One region of the Streptomyces sp. NPDC004134 genome, then DNA from elsewhere that is predicted to be linked to it. Evidence: predicted binding sites of a transcription regulator. Region 1 holds the regulator's gene; each other region holds the start of a gene.
The links. The regulator HrcA, encoded in region 1, represses chaperone genes, less so after heat shock. The targets are predictions, from matches to a motif close to TTNGCACTCNGNNNNNCNGAGTGCNAA.
Positions count from the first base shown of each region.

Region 1 (4,554 bases):
CCGCGGCCCACGTCGTCGTCCCGCGGGTCGTTGCGGAAGCCGCCCTGGTGGCCGCCGGCCTCGACGCCCTGCACGCACACGGCGTCCGCCCCGGCGGCCTGCGCGCGGCGCGCCTCGACGACGTTGGTGACGGTGACGACGGTGTACGTCCCGGCGCGGGCGAAGGCGTCGAGCACGGCCGCCTTGGGGCAGCCGAAGGTGAACGACACCAGCGCCACCGGCTCGTCCAGGAGTATCGCCACCTTGGCGTCGAAGGCGTCGTCCGTGCCCGCCTCGGCGTCGCCCAGCGCCGTGCCGTACCACTCGACCTCGCCGGCCAACTGCTCGGCGTACGCCTCGATCTGGGCGGGGTCGGGCGGCGAGGGGGGCTGGGGCATGAACAGGTTGACGCCGAAGGGCCGGTCGGTGACGGCCCGCAGTTGGCGGATCTCCTCGTACATCGCCTCGGGCGTCTTGTACCCGGCGGCGAGGAACCCCAGGCCGCCGCCCTCCAGCACCCCGGCGGCGAGCTGCGGGCAGGATGCGCCACCGGCCATGGGCGCCTGCACGATCGGGAAGGTGAACAGATCGTTCAGCTCGGTGGGCATGGCTCAATCCTGTCATGCAGGTCGGACGCCGGCGGCCCGCGCCGGATCTTGGAATCCGCACGTCTTCACGCACCTGGGGACGACTGGCGTCCCACCCGCAACACCCGTCGCACGGGCCGCACGGCGGCGGCCCGGCGAGCCCCCCGGCCGGGGAGCTAGCGGCCGCTCCAGGCGTCCTTCAGCCGCGAGAACAGCCCCTGCTGGCCCGGTTTGAAGTGGCCCTGGGGGCGCTCCTCGCCGCGCAACTGGGCGAGTTGGCGAAGGAGCCGCTCCTGGTCCGGGTCCAGCTTCTGCGGCGTCTCGACCTCCACGTGCACGACCAGGTCGCCCCGGCCGCCGCCGCGCAGATGCGTGACACCGCGCTGGTGCAGCGGAATCGACTGCCCCGACTGCGTACCGGGGCGGATGTCGACCTCTTCCAGGCCGTCGAGGGTCTCCAGATTGACCTTCGTGCCCAGTGAGGCCGCCGTCATCGGGATCGTCACCGTGCAGTGCAGGTCGTCGCCGCGGCGCTGGAAGATCGGGTGCGGCAGCTCGCGGATCTCCACGTACAGGTCGCCCGCGGGGCCGCCGCCCGGGCCGACCTCGCCCTCGCCGGCGTGCTGGATGCGGGTGCCGGTGTCGACGCCCGCGGGGATCTTCACCGTGAGCGTACGCCGTGAGCGCACCCGGCCGTCGCCCGCGCACTCGGGGCACGGCGTGGGCACGACCGTGCCGAAGCCCTGGCACTGGGGGCAGGGCCTGGAGGTCATGACCTGGCCCAGGAAGGAGCGGGTGACCTGCGAGACCTCGCCGCGGCCGCGGCACATGTCGCACGTCTGCGCCGACGTGCCGGGCGCCGCGCCCTCGCCGTTGCAGGTGCCGCAGACCACCGCGGTGTCGACCTGGATCTCCTTGGTGGCGCCGAACGCCGCCTCCTCCAGCTCGATTTCGAGCCGGATCATGGCGTCCTGGCCGCGCCGCGTGCGCGAGCGCGGGCCGCGCTGGCCCGCCTGGCCGAAGAAGGCGTCCATGATGTCGGAGAGGTTGCCGAAGCCGCCGGCGCCGAAGCCGCCGGCCGCGGCGCCGTTCTGCGACAGCGGGTCGCCGCCGAGGTCGTAGATCTGCTTCTTCTGCGGATCCGACAGCACCTCGTAGGCGGCGTTGATCTCCTTGAACCGCTCCTGGGTCTTCGGATCCGGGTTCACGTCCGGATGCAGCTCGCGGGCGAGTCTGCGGAACGCCTTCTTGATCTCCTCCTGCGACGCGTCACGTCCGACGCCGAGGACCGCGTAGTAGTCCGTGGCCACTTATGACTCCGCCAGGATCTGTCCGACGTACCGTGCCACTGCGCGTACCGCTCCCATCGTTCCGGGGTAGTCCATGCGGGTAGGTCCGACCACGCCGAGCTTGGCGACGGCTTCGCCGGTGTCGCCGCCTGAACCGTATCCGACGGAGACGACCGAGGTGGAGGTGAGCCCCTCGTGGTCGTTTTCATGGCCGATGCGCACCATCACGCCCGGTTCCTTCGCCTCGCCGAGCAGCCGCAGGAGCACCACCTGCTCCTCCAGCGCCTCCAGCACCGGCCGGATGGTGAGCGGGAAGTCGTGGTCGAAGCGGGTGAGGTTGGCGGTGCCGCCGATCATCAGCCGCTCCTCCGTCTCCTCCACCAGCGTCTCCAGCAGCACCGACAGCACGGTCTGCACCGTGCCCCGGTCGTCCGCGGGGAAGGGCTCCGCCAGATCGGCCACCAGCCGCGGCACGTCGGCGAACCGGCGGCCGACGACGCGGCTGTTGAGCCGGGCGCGCAGATCGGCGAGGGAGTCCTCGCTGAACGGCGCCGGGCAGTCGATCACGCGCTGCTCGACCCGGCCGGTGTCGGTGATGAGCACGAGCATCACGCGCGCGGGGGCGAGTTGGAGCAGCTCGACGTGGCGCACGGTCGAACGGGTCAGCGACGGGTACTGCACCACCGCCACCTGCCGGGTCAACTGCGCCAGCAGCCGCACCGTGCGTCCCACGACGTCGTCGAGGTCGACGGCGCCGGACAGGAAGTTCTGGATCGCCCGCCGCTCGGGCGAGCTCAGCGGCTTGACGTCGGCGAGCTTGTCGACGAACAGCCGGTAGCCCTTGTCGGTGGGGATGCGGCCGGCGCTGGTGTGCGGCTGGGCGATGTACCCCTCGTCCTCCAGGGCGGCCATGTCGTTACGCACCGTCGCCGGGGAGACACCCAGGTGATGCCGCTCGGTGAGCGCCTTGGAGCCGACCGGCTCCTCCGTGCCCACGTAGTCCTGGACGATGGCGCGCAGCACTTCGAGCCGGCGCTCGCTGAGCATGCTGCCCACCTCCACACTCGGGTCCCGTCCGGTCGTCCCGCCGCTGGCACTCGACGGCGGGGAGTGCCAGGGTTCGGGGCCAGTGTACGGCCGGGTAGGGGAGCCCGGGCAAGGCGGCCGGTCACGTTATAGCGTCGGGGTATGGGTGGCGGTTGGGAAGAGCTGGCCCCGGACGTCCTGCGGTGCCGGCTGCCCCGCTGGGACGCCACGGCGGGCGCGGTGGGATCCGCGGAAGGCGTGCTGCTCGTGGACACGGGCGCGTCGCTGCGGGAGGGCGCGGAGCTGCGCCGGGCCGTACGCGACCGCTTCGGCCGCCCCGTGACCCGTATCGCGCTCACGCATCCGCACTTCGACCACGTGCTCGGCACCGCGGCCTTCGCCGGTGCCGAGGTCTACGGCCCGGCGGGCATGGCCGCGCACCTGCGCGGCCCCGGCGCGGACGAGCTGCGCGCGGACGCCGTACGCCACGGGCTGAACCGCGACGAGGCGGCGGAGGCCGCCGACGTCCTGGTCGCCCCGCGGCACGCGGTCTCCGGCACGTACCCGCTGGACCTCGGGGGCGGCCGGGAAGTGCTGCTGGTCGAGCTGGGCGCCGCGCACTCGCCGCACGACATGGCGGTGTACGTCCCGGGCCGCCCGGCCGTCGTCTTCTGCGGCGACCTGGTCGAGGAGTCGGGGCCGCCGTCGGTGGGCCGGGACGCGGACCCCTCGCGGTGGCCCGCGGCGCTGGACCGGCTGCTGGAGCTGGGCGGTTCCGGGGCGGTGTACGTCCCGGGCCACGGGGCGGCGGTGGGGGCGGACTTCGTACGGGCCCAACGCGACGAGCTGGCGGGGCGCTTGTCGTAACCTCACTCCCGTGCGCCGTTACGACACCGATCTCACGCCCCCCTGGAAGAAGCCGCAGCAGCCGGCCCCCGAGGTGGAGGCCGAGCCCGATCTGGTGGTGGAGGAGGTGGCGACGGGCTTCTGCGGCGCGGTCATCCGCACGGAGAAGACCGCGGAGGGCCCGACGGTCACCCTGGAGGACCGCTTCGGCAAGCACCGGGTGTTCCCGCTGACGCCGCGGGGCTTCATGATCGACGGCAAGGTGGTCACGCTGGTACGCCCGGGCCGTACCCGCCCCGCGGGCCCCCTCCTCTCGGCCTCGGGCTCGATCGCCGTACGGGACCACACCGCGCGCGTGGCCCGCGCGGGCCGCATCTACGTGGAGGGCCGCCACGACGCGGAGCTGGTGGAGCGCGTCTGGGGCCACGACCTGCGGGTCGAGGGCGTGGTGGTCGAGTACCTGGAGGGCGTGGACGACCTCCCGTCGGTGGTCTCCGCCTTCGCCCCCGGCCCGGACGCGCGCCTGGGGGTGCTGGTGGACCACCTGGTCCCGGGCACGAAGGAGTGGCGCATCGCGGAGTCGGTGACGAGCACCCACGCGCTGGTGGTCGGTCACCCGTACGTGGACATCTGGGAGGCGGTCAAGCCCGCGTCGGTGGGCATCGCGGCCTGGCCGAGGATCCCGCGGGGCGAGGACTGGAAGACGGGCATCTGCCGCGAACTGGGCTGGCCCCCGGACACGGGCGCGGCGTGGCGCCGCATCCTGGAGTCGGTGAGGACGTACCGCGACCTGGAACCGGCACTGCTGGGCCGCGTGGAGGAGCTGA
Region 1 is NZ_JBIAMS010000021.1:157,611-162,164, forward strand. It holds gene ACFYVJ_RS24945 (nitronate monooxygenase) at 1-587, opposite strand, end outside; gene dnaJ (molecular chaperone DnaJ) at 743-1,876, opposite strand; gene hrcA (heat-inducible transcriptional repressor HrcA) at 1,877-2,902, opposite strand; gene ACFYVJ_RS24960 (MBL fold metallo-hydrolase) at 3,044-3,748, shown strand; gene ACFYVJ_RS24965 (DUF3097 domain-containing protein) at 3,759-4,554, shown strand, end outside.

Region 2 (4,554 bases), on a different contig from region 1:
GCGGGCGGGGATGGGGACGGACGACATCCCGGGGTGGATGTGGCTGGACGCGGACAAGGTGGTGGCGGAGGGGCTGCGGGACCTGAGGCGGGGGCGTACGGTCTCGATCCCTGATCCGCGGTACAAGGCGCTGATGGGGGCGGCGAAGCTGGTGCCGCGGGGGTTGCTGGGGCGGGTGTCGACGGGGGCGGGCCGCAAGTACGGTCCGCAGTAGGGGATCGGGTCCGGAGGCCGCACGCCGCAGGGCCTCGCCCCCCTTGCGGAGGCGAGGCCCTGCGGTGTGTTGCCCGTACCGACCGGAGGTCAGTGGGAGTGGCCGTGGCCGTGGCCGTGGCCCTGGTCCTCCTGCGGCTCCGGCTTCTCCACGACCGCGCTCTCCGTGGTCAGCAGGAGCGAGGCGATCGACGCCGCGTTCTCCAGCGCCGAGCGGGTCACCTTCACCGGGTCGATGACGCCGGCCTTCACCAGGTCGCCGTACTCGCCGGTGGCGGCGTTGAAGCCCTGGCCCGCGGTCAGCTCCGAGACCTTGGAGGTGATGACGTAGCCCTCCAGGCCCGCGTTCTCCGCGATCCAGCGCAGCGGCTCGACCGACGCGCGGCGGACGACCGCCACGCCGGTGGCCTCGTCGCCGGTGAGGCCGAGGCCGTCCTCCAGCACCTTCGCCGCGTGCACGAGCGCCGAGCCGCCGCCGGAGACGATGCCCTCCTCGACCGCCGCGCGGGTGGCGGAGATGGCGTCCTCCAGACGGTGCTTCTTCTCCTTCAGCTCGACCTCGGTGGCCGCGCCGACGCGGATGACGCACACGCCGCCGGCCAGCTTCGCCAGCCGCTCCTGCAGCTTCTCGCGGTCCCAGTCGGAGTCCGTGGCTTCGATCTCGGCCTTGATCTGCGCGACCCGGCCGGCGACCTCGTCGGACTTGCCGGCGCCGTCGACGATCGTGGTGTCGTCCTTGGTGATGACCACGCGGCGGGCGGTGCCGAGCACCTCGAGGCCCACCTGGTCGAGCTTGAGGCCGACCTCCTCGGAGACCACGGTGCCGCCGGTGAGGGTGGCCATGTCGCCGAGCATCGCCTTGCGGCGGTCGCCGAAGCCGGGGGCCTTGACCGCGACGGAGTTGAACGTGCCGCGGATCTTGTTGACGACGAGGGTGGACAGCGCCTCGCCCTCCACGTCCTCGGCGACGATCAGCAGCGGCTTGGCGGAGCCGGCCTGCATGACCTTCTCCAGCAGCGGCAGCAGGTCCTGGATGGAGGAGATCTTGCCCTGGGTGATCAGGATGTACGGGTCCTCCAGCACCGCCTCCATGCGGTCCTGGTCGGTCACCATGTAGTGCGACAGGTAGCCCTTGTCGAAGGCCATGCCCTCGGTGAAGTCCAGCTCCAGGCCGAAGGTGTTGGACTCCTCGACGGTGATGACCCCGTCCTTGCCCACCTTGTCCATGGCCTCGCCGATGAGCTGGCCCACCTGCTCGTCCTGCGCGGACAGCGCGGCGACCGCGGCGATGTCGGACTTGGAGTCGATCGGGCTGGCGGCCTTCAGCAGCTCGTCGGAGATGGCCGCGACGGCCGCGTCGATGCCGCGCTTGAGCGCGGAGGGGGAGGCGCCGGCGGCCACGTTGCGCAGGCCCTCGCGGACCAGCGCCTGGGCCAGCACGGTGGCGGTGGTGGTGCCGTCGCCCGCCACGTCGTTGGTCTTCGTCGCCACCTCCTTCACGAGCTGGACGCCCAGGTTCTCGTACGGGTCCTCGACCTCGATCTCCCGGGCGATGGTCACGCCGTCGTTGGTGATGGTCGGGGCGCCGAACTTCTTGTCGATGACGACGTTGCGGCCGCGGGGGCCGATCGTCACCTTCACGGTGTCGGCAAGCTTGTCCACGCCGCGCTCAAGAGCGCGGCGGGCGTCCTCGTCGAACTTCAGAGTCTTCGCCATGGAACGTGGGTCCTCTCAAGGGGCGCCGTAGGGAGCGCCGACGCCCCGGCCCGTTTCGATATGTCCTGCTCGGCGAACGGATCCGGGGCGCGGCCTGGTGTGGGAAGAAGCGGGAAGCGCCCCGATTACTTCTCGATGATCGCGAGCACGTCGCGGGCAGAGAGGACGAGGTAGTCCTCGTTGTTGTACTTCACCTCGGTGCCGCCGTACTTGCTGTAGAGAACGACGTCGCCGACGGAGACGTCGAGCGGCAGCCGGTTGCCGTCCTCGAAGCGGCCCGGGCCGACGGCAAGGACGACGCCCTCCTGGGGCTTCTCCTTCGCGGTGTCCGGGATGACCAGGCCCGAGGCCGTGGTCTCTTCGGCGTCGAGCGGCTGGACCACGATGCGGTCCTCAAGCGGCTTGATGGCAACCTTGGTGCTGGCGGTCGTCACGATCCGACCTCCCCCTTCGGAGATCTCGCGGGGTTGAATGTCTGGGGTGGCGACCCTGGAGGACCCGTCGTCGCGGGTGCCGGATCCGCCTCGTCGCTGTGTTGGCACTCTCCCTGGGGGAGTGCCAGAGCCGAGGTTATGCCGCCCTTTAGCACTCGGTCAAGCCGAGTGCCAGATTGCCACCCGCGTCGCCCGCCGCCGACCGTACAGTCGTACGGGCCGCACCCCCGCCCGCGTCACATGTAGTCCTCCAGGCGGGCCACGGTGAAGCCCTGCCGCTGGACTTCCCGTACGAACTCAGCCATCACGTCCGTCATCGTCCGCCCGCCCTGCTGCTCGGGACCCCGGAAGTGCGCCAGCACGATGTCGCCCGGGCGCAGCCGGTCGCCGCTGCGGTACTCCAGGCCGCTCGCCTTCATGTCGGCCCGCCACAGCGGCATCGCGCGCACCCCGCAGGAGGCGGCGGCCCGCAGCGTCTCCGCGTCGTACTTGCCGTAGGGCGGCCGGAAGAGGGTCGGGCGGACTCCGAAGGCGCCGGCGACGCGCTCCTGCTGGCGGCAGATCTGGCGGCGCTGCCCGGCGTACGGGAGGGAGGTGAGGTCGGGGTGGGTGAGGGTGTGGCCGTGGACGGAGTTGCCGAGGCGCCGCAGTTCCTCGAAGTACCCGTAGTCCCCGCCGGCCGCCGAGTCGGAGAGGAACATGCTGAACGGCAGCCGGAGATCGGCCGCCATCCGGATCAGCTCCGGGTCCTTGTCCCAGCCGTCGTCGATCGTCAGGAAGACGACCTTGTCCCGCGTCGGCACCCGGCCCGCGACCGCCGGCAGCCCGGAGTCCGCCGGCCGCACCGGGCGGCTCGCGGGGGGCGTGGGCGGCGCGGCGAGGGGGCGGTCGAGGCCCCAGCGGCGGTACGCCTCGGCGCCGCCGGCACGGGCGACGTCCTTGCGGGTACTGCCGTCACCGCCGGGCAGCGCCCGCGGCGTACGCCCCGCGTGCCGCATGCCAGGCTTGCCGTCCGCCCGCCCGTCCCCGGGCGCCGCGGACTCCTCCGCGCGCTGCGGGAACCACTCCTCCGTCGGCCTGGCCGCGTCCGCGCAGGCGCTGAGCGCGAGCAGGCAGACGACGGCTATCGCGGCGGCTGACGACCGCCGCCCGGAGCGGCGGGTGCGCCTCATACGTAGTCCTCCAAGCGGGCAACGGCGAAGCCCTCGTCGTTCGCCTTACGGAGCACCGTACGGAGCATGTCGGTCATCGTGCCGCCGAATTCGGAAGGTCCTTCGAAGTGGGTGAGCACGATATCGCCGGGGTGGAAAGCGGTGTCCGCGCGGGAGTACGTCCAGCGTCCGGGGAACGCCTCCTGCTGCCACAGCGGTACGAGGCCGATGCCGCAGTCCCGCGCGGCGCGCAGGGTGTCGGCGTTGTAATTGCCGTACGGCGGGCGGAAGATCCGCGGCTTGGCGCCCATCTCGCGCTCCAGGACGCGCTGCTGGCCGCAGATCTCCTCGCGCTGCGCCTCGTAGGGCAGTTCGCGGAGGTTGGGGTGGTGGAGGGTGTGGTTGCTGACGGTGGTGCCGAGGTCGCGGAGGTCGCGGAAGTAGCCGTAGTCGTCGCGCGCGACCTCGTCGGCGAGGAAGGCGCTGACGGGCACGTCGAGTTCGCGCAGCATGCGCAGCAACTCGGGGTCCTTGCGGTAGCCGTCGTCGATGGTCAGGAAGATCACGCGGTCGTCGGTCGGCACCCGGGTGATGACGGGCGGCAGGCCGGGGCCGCCGCCGTTCGCCTCGAAGCCGGGTTCGGTGGCGAGCGCGGGCTTGGTGCGCGGCGGGGCGGGCGGCAGCAGCGGGGTGGCGTCCAGGCCCCAGGTACGGGCGGCGGCGAGCCGCTGCGCGTGGACGCGCTGCTGGTGCTGCGCGGTGCGGGCGAGCGCGCGGGCGGGGGCGGCGGCGAGGCCGCCGGCGACGGCGGGCTTGGCGTCCTCGTAGGGGTGGGTGAGGGGGCGGGGATGGTCGGACCCGGCGGTGCCTGAGGAGCAGCCGGACGCGAGGAGCGCGGCGGTGACGGCCAGGGCGAGGAGGCCGGTGCGGGGTCGGGCACGTGGGATCATTTTATCCTTTTGTCGTATTAGTTCCGGAGTCCGCATCCTGCCAGTACGGAGCGGGGCGTCATGGCGCCACGCCGTACGGGCGCCCGCATG
Region 2 is NZ_JBIAMS010000001.1:410,489-415,042, forward strand. It holds gene ACFYVJ_RS01780 (SDR family NAD(P)-dependent oxidoreductase) at 1-214, shown strand, start outside; gene groL (chaperonin GroEL) at 304-1,929, opposite strand; gene groES (co-chaperone GroES) at 2,055-2,363, opposite strand; gene ACFYVJ_RS01795 (polysaccharide deacetylase family protein) at 2,600-3,535, opposite strand; gene ACFYVJ_RS01800 (polysaccharide deacetylase family protein) at 3,532-4,464, opposite strand.
Region 2: a site for HrcA is predicted at 2,512-2,538, ahead of groES (co-chaperone GroES). Genes of this name have one in related genera too.

Region 3 (4,554 bases), on a different contig from region 1:
GCCCGCGGCGGCAGGCTGTTCTATCTGGGCGCCGGCACCGCGGGCCGGCTCGGGGTGCTGGACGCCAGCGAGTGCCCACCGACGTTCAACACCGACCCGTCGCAGGTCGTCGGCATGATCGCCGGCGGGGACGTGGCGCTGCGGACCTCCACGGAGGGCGCGGAGGACAGCGAGGAACTGGCCGCGGCCGACCTGGCGGCGGCGGAGCTGGGGCCCGACGACGCGGTCGTCGGCATCTCCGCCTCCGGCCGCACGCCGTACGCCGTCGGCGGCGTCACGTACGCGCGCGGCAGAGGGGCGCTGACCATCGGGCTGTCCTGCAACGCCGGTTCGCCGCTCGGCGCGGCCGCGCAGCACGGCATCGAGGTCGTCGTGGGCCCCGAGCTGATCGCGGGGTCGACGCGGCTGAAGGCGGGCACGGCGCAGAAGCTCGTGCTCAACATGCTGTCGACGATCACGATGATCCGGCTCGGCAAGACGTACGGGAACCTGATGGTCGACGTGCGCGCCTCCAACGAGAAGCTGCGCGCCCGTTCGCGGCGCATCGTCGCGCTGGCGACGGGCGCGGGCGACGAGGAGGTGGAGGCCGCCCTCGCGGAGACCCACGGCGAGGTGAAGAACGCGATCCTCACCATCCTCGGCGGCGTGGACGGCAGCACGGCGGAGCGCCTGCTCGACGCCTCACACGGTCATCTGCGAGTCGCCCTGAAGTCCGCGACCGACGTGAGCTGAACCCGGCGGTGTCGCCCGGGGGTCGTCGACCGGAGACTGCTCCCGGCCGGCGCCGCCCGGGAGCGCCGGCCGCCCCTACTCCGACTCCGAGGCGACCGCGCAGCCGCAGCCCCGCCGTGGGCCGCCGCTGCCGCAGCCCGCGCCGTGTACCGACGCGCCCGAGGGCGGCACCCCCTGCGGGGTACCGCCCTCGGTTCGTCAGCCCGTCCGCCGTCCGGCCGCGGCCGCGGCGGACGTACGGACTTCGCGATCCAGGATCAGAAGTCCATGTCGCCGCCGGGCATACCGCCCCCGGCCGCGGCCTTCTCCTTCTCCGGCTTGTCGGCGACGACGGCCTCGGTGGTGAGGAACAGGCCCGCGATCGACGCCGCGTTCTGCAGCGCGGAGCGGGTCACCTTGGCCGGGTCGAGGATGCCCTCGGCGATCATGTCGACGTACTCGCCGCTGGCGGCGTTGAGCCCGTGACCGGCGGTCAGGTTGCGCACCTTCTCCACCACGACGCCGCCTTCGAGGCCGGCGTTGACCGCGATCTGCTTGAGCGGGGCCTCCAGGGCCAGCTTCACGGCGGACGCGCCGGTGGCCTCGTCGCCCTGGAGCTCCAGCTTCTCGAAGACGTGGCCGGCCTGCAGCAGGGCCACGCCGCCGCCGGCGACGATGCCCTCCTCGACGGCCGCCTTCGCGTTGCGCACGGCGTCCTCGATGCGGTGCTTGCGCTCCTTCAGCTCGACCTCGGTCGCGGCGCCGGCCTTGATGACGGCCACGCCGCCGGCCAGCTTGGCGAGCCGCTCCTGCAGCTTCTCGCGGTCGTAGTCGGAGTCGCTGGCGTCGATCTCGGCCCGGATCTGGTTGACCCGGCCCTGGACCTGCTCGCTGTCGCCGGAGCCGTCGACGATGGTGGTCTCGTCCTTGGTGATGACGACCTTGCGGGCGCGGCCCAGCAGGTCGAGCGTGGCGCTCTCCAGCTTGAGGCCGACCTCCTCGGAGATGACCTGGCCACCGGTGAGGATGGCGATGTCGCCGAGCATGGCCTTGCGGCGGTCGCCGAAGCCCGGGGCCTTGACGGCGACGGACTTGAAGGTGCCGCGGATCTTGTTCACCACGAGGGTGGACAGGGCCTCGCCCTCGACGTCCTCGGCGATGATCAGCAGCGGCTTGCCGGACTGCATGACCTTCTCCAGGAGCGGCAGCAGGTCCTTGACCGCGCTGATCTTGGAGTTGGCGATGAGGATGTACGGGTCCTCGAGCTCCGCCTCCATGCGCTCCATGTCGGTCGCGAAGTAGGCCGAGATGTAGCCCTTGTCGAAGCGCATGCCCTCGGTGAGCTCCAGCTCCAGCCCGAAGGTCTGCGACTCCTCGACGGTGATGACGCCTTCCTTGCCGACCTTGTCCATGGCCTCGGCGATCAGCTCGCCGATCTGGGTGTCGCCGGCGGAGATGGAGGCGGTGGAGGCGATCTGCTCCTTGGTCTCCACGTCCTTGGCCTGCTCCAGCAGGGCGGCGGAGACGGCCTCGGTGGCCTTCTCGATGCCGCGCTTCAGCGCCATCGGGTTGGCGCCGGCGGCCACGTTGCGCAGGCCCTCCTTGACCAGGGCCTGGGCCAGGACGGTCGCGGTCGTCGTGCCGTCACCGGCGACGTCGTCCGTCTTCTTCGCGACCTCCTTGACCAGCTCGGCGCCGATCTTCTCGTACGGGTCCTCGAGCTCGATCTCCTTGGCGATGGAGACACCGTCGTTCGTGATCGTGGGGGCGCCCCACTTCTTCTCGAGGACGACGTTCCGGCCCTTGGGGCCGAGGGTGACGCGGACGGCGTCGGCGAGCTGGTTCATGCCGCGCTCGAGGCCGCGCCGCGCCTCCTCGTCGAACGCGATGGTCTTGGCCATTGTGTTGAGTCCTCCCGGACAGGGGGGTCGTCTGTGTCCGGACCGCGCTGGCGCCCGCGACGGACGGTCCGCGACCCGCGTGGTTCCCTCCCACCCGGCGTACGGACCTCACCGAACCGGTCCCGTGCTGTCACTCTCACGGGGAGAGTGCTAACGCCAATGATTAGCACTCGCCCCCTGCGAGTGCAAGCGGGTAGGGGCTTCTCATGCGCAGAGCGGAACCGGACCGCGGCACCGCACAACAGGCGGCGGAAGGAGGCGTGGACGGAGAGGCACGGGCAGGGGGGAACGGAGGGGGTACGGGCACGGGGCCCGGCAGAGGCGTACGGACACGGGCGCGGACAGCAGAGGGCCCGCACCCCGGAGGGTGCGGGCCGTCGCGAGTCGTCCGTGGTCGATGCCCGGCGCTCAGCCGCTGACGCGGACCATGTCTGCCTGCGGCCCCTTCTGGCCCTGCGAGATCTCGAACTCGACCCGCTGGCCTTCCTCGAGGGTGCGGTATCCGTCCATCTGAATCGCGCTGTAGTGGACGAAGACATCCGCACCACCGTCGACCGCGATGAAGCCGTACCCCTTCTCCGCGTTGAACCACTTGACGGTGCCCTGAGCCATTCCAAACTCCCCTATTGCCGGCCCTTACACAGGACCGCACTCCGCGGACCCGGGTCAGACCTCACCCCCGGATACACGCCGGGGCGTGCGCCGGAACGCGTCGACCGCGGCTGAATGTATCCGCACAGATGCCCAGTGCAACAGGTCACTCGGACGAGAATTCTGCGGACACCTGATCGGTATTTTTCCGATCAACCTCCGCCATTCCCTGACAACTCGGGCAGGGCATAACTCACCATCACGACAATTAACTCTCCGCATTTGCGGGGAACTTGTCGCGTTCTCATATGCGTGGAGCATGGGCCACGAGGGGGGAACGTCCCAACCCTATCGCGTGTCCGGACATGCGAACGGCCCCACTCCGGATCGGTGGGGCCGCACACACGCGAGAGGGGTTCAGCAGCCTCCGGCGACCGCCGGAATGATCGAGATCCCGGCCCCCTCCGGAGTGGGAGTCTGCAGGCCATCGGCGAAGCGGACGTCGTCGTCGTTCACGTAGACGTTCACGAAGCGGCGCAGCTTGCCTTGATCGTCCAGCACCCGGCCGGCGATGCCCCGGTGGTTCTTCTCCAGGTCTTCGATCACCTCGGCCAGCGTCGCGCCCTCGGCGCTCACCTCTGCCCGCCCGTCGGTATACGTACGGAGGATGGTCGGAATTCGGACGTTCACGCTCATGATGCGAGGCCGGCCTCTCGGAAGGAGTCGAGTGTGGGACGAATGATCGCGCTCGGCCCCGTGGTGGGAGCGACCGCGTCGAGGGTCTTCAGACCGTCGCCGGTGTTGATCGCGACGGTGGTCTCGGCCGGGTCGATCCGGCCGTCCGCGACGAGCTTGGCCAGCACGCCGAAGGTCACGCCGCCCGCCGTCTCCGCGAACACGCCCTCGGTACGGGCCAGCAGCTTCACCGCGTCCACGACCTCGGCGTCCGTCACGTCCTCCACCGCGCCGCCGGTCCGGCGGGCGATGTCCAGCACGTACGGCCCGTCGGCCGGGTTGCCGATGGCGAGGGACTTGGCGATCGTGTCGGGCCGCACGGGACGTACCACGTCGTGACCGTCCTTGTAGGCCCGCGAGACCGGGGAGCAGCCGGCCGCCTGGGCGCCGAAGATCTTGTACGGGCGCTCCTCGACCAGCCCCGTCGCGATCAGCTCCTTCAGCCCCTTGTCGATCTTCGTGAGCTGGGAGCCGGAGGCGACGGGGATGACGATGTTGTCCGGGAGCCGCCAGCCGAGCTGCTCGCAGATCTCGTACGCGAGGGTCTTGGAGCCCTCCGCGTAGTACGGGCGCAGATTGACGTTCGTGAACCCCCAGCCCTCGCCGATCGGGTCGC
Region 3 is NZ_JBIAMS010000007.1:244,355-248,908, reverse strand. It holds gene murQ (N-acetylmuramic acid 6-phosphate etherase) at 1-732, shown strand, start outside; gene groL (chaperonin GroEL) at 990-2,612, opposite strand; gene ACFYVJ_RS12825 (cold-shock protein) at 3,021-3,224, opposite strand; gene ACFYVJ_RS12820 (MoaD/ThiS family protein) at 3,621-3,899, opposite strand; gene thrC (threonine synthase) at 3,896-4,554, opposite strand, start outside.
Region 3: a site for HrcA is predicted at 2,740-2,766, ahead of groL (chaperonin GroEL). Genes of this name have one in related genera too.